2 regions of the Peribacillus sp. JNUCC41 genome follow, and region 2 is predicted to be linked to the other one. Evidence: predicted binding sites of a transcription regulator. Region 2 holds the regulator's gene; the other holds the start of a gene.
The links. Region 2 encodes LexA, which represses DNA repair genes until DNA is damaged. Its sites were predicted from a motif close to CGAACATATGTTCG; they were not measured.

Region 1: a site for LexA is predicted at 1,809-1,822, ahead of JNUCC41_RS14780 (YhjD family protein). Genes of this name have one in related genera too.

The regions. Positions count from the first base shown of each region.
Region 1 is NZ_CP062163.1:3,036,986-3,040,203, reverse strand. It holds gene addB (helicase-exonuclease AddAB subunit AddB) at 1-191, opposite strand, end outside; gene lepB (signal peptidase I) at 382-945, opposite strand; gene JNUCC41_RS14785 (TVP38/TMEM64 family protein) at 979-1,593, opposite strand; gene JNUCC41_RS14780 (YhjD family protein) at 1,884-2,255, shown strand.
Region 2 is NZ_CP062163.1:3,897,019-3,900,236, reverse strand. It holds gene JNUCC41_RS19045 (YneB family resolvase-like protein) at 1-424, opposite strand, end outside; gene yneA (cell division suppressor protein YneA) at 444-755, opposite strand; gene lexA (transcriptional repressor LexA) at 911-1,534, shown strand; partial or broken gene JNUCC41_RS27380 (glucosaminidase domain-containing protein) at 1,916-2,071, opposite strand; gene JNUCC41_RS19025 (hypothetical protein) at 2,447-2,734, shown strand; gene JNUCC41_RS19020 (esterase/lipase family protein) at 3,070-3,218, opposite strand, start outside.

The DNA of each region.
Region 1 (3,218 bases), 860 kb from region 2:
TGTGTCCGGATCATTCCGGCAAGGCCTGGTGTTTTAATTAATTTATATTCAGATAGAAACGTCATCTGATCAGGAACGAGGTAGATAATTGGATTTCCTTCGGGATCTTCTGCCAATTTGGAGCGAATTTCGTCCAATATATTCGAAGTTTTCCCTGCACCCGATCTTCCCAGTAAAAAACGGAGTGACATCTCTTTTTCCCCCTTACAACATAATATCTAGATCCATCATACCAGAAATACTTTAGTAAACATGACTAGGTTTCTGTTTCCAATTAGATTTACTTTCTATTATTTTAACGTTTCCCCTGAAAAAACACCAATCGTACGTTCGCGTTTTTCCCCAAAAGAAAAAGCCCACATAATTTTTGGGCTTCCACGATCATTCACCTGTAAATTTATAATTGAATTCTTTCACCGGCCAATATCGAACATCCACTTTACCGACAACATTTTCAACCGGTATATAACCAAAGTGACGGCTGTCAGCACTTTCAAGACGATTATCACCCATGACAAAAAGCTTGCCCTCGGGAACTTTGGTCACATCCGTCAATTCTTTTAATGTAAAATCACCCGTAAAATCCTGTCCCGGGAAACCTTCCTTGAATTTCTGAAGATAAGGCTCATCCACTTTCTCACCATTTACGTATAGCCAATCATCTTTATAACGAATTTGGTCACCTGCAACCCCTATAACTCGCTTAACATAATCTTCTTGTGAGTTCGCATGAAAAACAATAATGTCAAAACGGTTGATATCATGAATATGGTAATTGATTTTATTCACGACAAGTTTATTTCCATCTTCTAGGGTCGGCTGCATCGACTTCCCTTCAACATCATAGCTTGAAAAGAGAAATGTACGGATCAAGATGTAAATAACAAAAGCTATCATCGCTGGTTTTATCCAATCGGATAAAGAATTCTTGTTTGTTTTTTCCATCTAGTTCAACCCCTACTGCATTTATATACTAATTTATTGTCCTTCTTCCCTCTTCATGCTTTTATTTAATCGGACTTCAAGTCTTTTCCCCACATACCATAGGATAAAGATGACGATCCCGATAATGATCGTACGCACAGGTTTATGAATTAAGGATACTAGATCGTAACCTACGAAGCTGATCGTAAAGATCATCACCGCTTTCCCTCCCACTACTGCAAGTCCATATTGCAAGGGACTGACTTTTGAAAGTCCTGCCACGATATTAACGATGGCTGAAGGTGTAAAAGGGAAGCAGAGCAATATGAACAAAGGACCGAATCCATGACTTTCCACCCAAACCATCAACCTCTGCACCTGTTTATGCTTTTGCAAAAATCGGAAAAATCTCATTTGACCATATCTTCTAATAATCCAAAAGATCAAATAAGAGCCCGCTACCGCCCCAATCCAAGAAAATAAAAACCCCCACCAGAGACCAAAAGCCGTTGCGTTAGCTAGCACGAACACCACTAAAGGCAAAAAGGGCAAAAAAGCTTCCAGCATCGGCAGTAAGATCCCAGGAATTGGACCGAATGAGCGATATTGCTGAATAAGTGCAGATATATGATCAAGTGTAAACCACTCGCGTATAGTAACCAAATCCATAATTATCTCCCTCGACATGCTGCTATCAAAGCAGCATAAACTTATTAAAAACTGTTTATTTTAGATATATCACTTTCCCCTGAAATTGCAAGAATTATTACCCATATACCTTCATACTTTCCCTAACTCCGGAAAACATAATCTTGTTAACGAATATTTCTAGATTTATCAAAAACGCTTGCATATACACTGAAAATACATTAGGATAAAAAAACAGAACAAATGTTCTTTTTTCTGCATGGTATACATACTAATATTAAAAGCCGTGCTATTAGAAAGGAGCGGTCATGATGACCCGCATTCCAGAAGATGACCGTAATATGATTGAAAAAGCCATCTACCTCCCTATGGTTATAACAGTCTTAAACCGGGATCTCAAGGTCATCGAAATTAGTCCATTTAAATTAAAAAGGCCCTATTCGGAGCTAGTCGAACATATTTTAAAAGTGGTTCAAGACGAACTCGCCGAGGTAAGGCGATATTTGCGCAAGGAGAATATTAAGGTTAGTGAAATCAAACGCGATGAATCCTTCACGATGTATTGTTTTTTATATAAAGGATACGAGGAACATCATAATTATTTCAATCCCCGCCTACGCAACAAAACCGAAGAGTTGTTATGTTCTTACTTTTTCGAAAAAAAACACCGTTCAAGGAATTAGCAAGTTACAGGCATCGCCACTATATATGTTTGTTAAATATGGGTGTTTGGAGCATTTCATGAAGGATACAGAGGCCCTTCTTTGTAAGTAACATTCACCTGTGAATATTCCATAATCAAAATATAATTGGCTAGTTCAAACATTAGCGCCATGAAATATCGTTTTTCTATCAAGGGATAACCTATGTAATCAAAGTGCATATATCCTTAACATTTTAGTTTTGAGAACCTTTAAATCAAAGTTATTTACATGTTACTTGGCAAAGGTAGGAGTGGTATTTCCACCCTCATCAAACCAAGAGCACTCCCCATATTGATGAGAAAGTTAGGAAAACAGTTATATTGAAAGAGGTGCTTGGACAAAATCAATGCTAAAGTAACCAATTTCATTACCCGCCGTGTATCACATCACTCACGATTTGCACTAAACGATTTCTAAGGACACATTCCTTAACGAATAATAGGCCGGTCGGGCTCGTCTGTTCATAATTAGTCATTTTAATCACCAATACGCCTATTATAACCATTCGCCAACACTATCATTTTAGAGTCCGTATAACGTTTTTTGCAAAAGATTGTTAATTGCATATCCATACCTATATCTACTAGTAACGATCTCTTGATATAAAACGTATAAATCAAAAAAGAACTTTCAGAAAAAAATAAGAACCTTTCGCGAATAGTTTGTGAAATATTGAACAAAATTGTTGTTGCATCGTGGGTGTCTATTATATTTTGTATTAAGAAATAATCATCCACAAACTTATACCCCCATTGTTTAATCGTAAAAAAATTTCCCCAATCCCTTATTTCTCATAAAAACCATGCAATGTTTTATTTGCATGGTTTAATTTGTATCCAAAAGGGTTTGTATCTAAATTTTAAAACAAAGTTGATTGGAACGAAAGGTACGAGACTCCTGCGGGAAAAGCGTGTCCCAGGGAAACCCCGCAAACGCAAACAC
Region 2 (3,218 bases):
TTATCATCCCGCGCTTTATTTTTAGATTATGTAGTTTCCTTTGATATTCTTCTACAATTCCGACAATCTGGATGACCATCGCATCCGAATCCGATAGCTCAAGTTCGCCATCGTGTGAGAGCGTATAAATTTTCACATCTTCTTTAAGGATGACATGGAAAAGGGCTATTTTGGCATTCCCTCTTCCCAGCCTCGTTTCGTCCTGGATTAATAGTACTTCAGCTTCTTTGGTTTTAAATAGTTCGAGCATGTCAAAAATGCCATCCCTATTCAACTCATAACCACTAGCCTGTTCTTTTATTATGGAAATGACTTCAACATCCATCTTTTCTGCCAATTTGACTAATTCATCTTCCTGCCTTGCCAATGATGTTTCCTGTGACTCTTTTTCTGTGCTGACCCTACAATAGATTACCGCTTTCATAATACCCTACCTTCACTGCTTACTGCTCACTGGCCAAATTCTGGACAAGTTCTTCCCCTTTAACCGGTATGACGATGACTTGACCAGGTTTAATCGAATCCGCCCTTACTCCATTATGCTCTTCTATCCAACCAATGAATTCTTTTTTTGTCAAATTTGCTTCTTCATATTCTTCGGCAATTCCCCATAGGGTGTCACCTTCACCTACTTCTATAGAAAGGAAATCATTTTTTTGATCATTGTTCAATGTACAAGAGAATAAAATTGAAAAGATAAATACTGATCCCGCTAATAGAATCGTATAAATATAATTTTTGTATAATTTTTTCATAAATATCCCTCCAAAGCGAATGTTCGTTCGTATGTTATGACCAAATTATAATACGAACGTTTGTTTCAGTCAACAACAAAATTCGAACTTATGTTTGTATAGAGTTGGGGGCCATGCTATAATATAGCAAAGAACATTGGGGAAGAGGTGCACTAATGACTAAACTATCAAAACGGCAGCAAGATATTCTTGATTTCATTAAAGAAGAGGTTCGCCAAAAAGGGTATCCACCTTCCGTACGGGAGATTGGCGAAGCAGTGGGACTTGCATCAAGTTCAACAGTACACGGACATTTATCCCGCCTGGAAAGTAAAGGCCTGATCAGACGTGACCCAACCAAGCCAAGGGCCATTGAAATAATGAATTCGGAGGAAGCGAACAATATTCCAAAAGCCAATGTCGTGAACGTTCCGTTACTTGGAAAAGTAACAGCGGGCATGCCTATAACGGCAATCGAGAACATAGAAGAATACTTTCCGCTTCCCGAAAGCATGGTTCCGCATGATGACCATGTATTCATGCTGGAAATCATGGGTGAAAGTATGATCGAAGCTGGAATTCATGATGGAGACTATGTCATCGTGAAACAACAAAGCAATGCCAATAATGGAGATATCGTCGTGGCCATGACGGAAGATGATGAAGCCACTGTAAAACGATTCTTTAAGGAACCGGATTACATAAGGCTTCAGCCCGAGAACTCAAATATGGAACCAATTATTTTACGAGATGTTTCGATACTTGGAAAAGTAATAGGCTTATATAGACAAATACACTAAAAGCGCTAACCGCGCTTTTTTTGTTTGTTTAATTTATGTCCCGAATTCTCTCATTATGCATATGGAAGAGTAGGTTTTAATATATTTTTTAATAGAATCTATTTTCATGTGAATATTACATCTTTTGGAAAGAAGCTCATTCAAAAAAAGGAGAGTGTTGAAATACCGTTGCCAGTTAAAAATTCCATTTCATTCTTAATATTTGGTTCACTTTAGGTAAAGATCGCCCAATCCATTTCACTATTGAATCTGTACTTTTGTAGAACCATATGCTTTACAAGAGCAGAGATGAAATCCCTTTTTTTGACAATTACGACTTCCATTCCATGACGTCCCGTTTACGTATAGATTGGCAAGATCTCGAAGACTTTCTTCCCAAGATGGGTATTTCCTGAATTTGTTCCATACTTGAACGGGTACACCGGTGAGGTATTCGATTGTTTGGATAATGCCAGACTCGCCCTTAAAGTCACCTTTTGTACCGAATATATTTTTTCCTTGACTTGCTAATAAGCTTTTCCCATATCCACTCTCCAAGCAAGCTTGTGCAATAACAACAAAGGTAAAATATTAATTCCTTTTGAATTTTCTGGGCATAAGGAGCATTCTCCTTAATAAATGTTTCCTTGCTCATTAGATCTTCGCATTAATAGACGTTTTTTACTGTTTATCTTCATTATGTCGGCTCTTTCCGAGTTGTTTTAAACCATTCCCGCGGCCAACCAGAAAAAGCCGTCAATCCATATAATTATATGGATTGACGGCTTTAAAATTAAACTCTGAAAATCTTCAAAACCTGGTTGCATAACCTTTTATATATTAGTTTTAAATATGAATTTTTTTATTATAGTATAAAGCCTTGATAAAAAGTAAAAATTAATTTTGAAAACTTCTATTTAAGGTGGTGAAATTATGGACTTCCCAACCATCCATACAAACTTTTGGGATGCAGTAATAGCCATTCCTATCATCATGATTCTTACTCAACTAATTAAGGTCATGTTTCATATTCGCCCAAAATTCATCCCTACCATCGCTTTGGGTCTTGGCTTGTTCATTTCCATTTTCATCAGTCATCGTCATCACTTGGTTGCAGGGATTTTCATGGGCTGGTTTTATGGCTATGCCAGCATTGGCAATTATGCTGCACTTAAAACAGGTATTTTGTCTTATAGAGAATCTTATCAAAAGACAGATTAAACCCGTTGTCTCGTTTCAATTCATCAATCTCTTGTATTGCCACGAGCCCGAGTGGCTTCTATCCCCATTGAACATCCGTTAAATTAAAATCTAAATTAACAATTAAGACCTTAACTTTGGCTGAATCACCAACTCTCATGTTAACCATACCATTATACATTACCCACAAAATACCTTTTCAATTAATAAGGTATTAGTTGGTAAAAATGAAGTTCGGAATGCACTTATCCCGAACTATGATTTTTAATGAAAAACTGAATGTTCTTATAGGAAAAAAACGTACTCAAACTGACTTTCCTTCGAATTTGATACCTTCTCAATAAGATGGCATTTCACTATTTCTCGATATAGACCGAACGAACCAGAGTCCGGGTTCTTTCAGTGCCATCCACATTTTTTTCCTTGACATCAATGGTTACATTATAAACACCTGACTTAGGCACTTCTGGAAGGGTGCCAGTAAAATTTTCGGTCTCCAGTACCT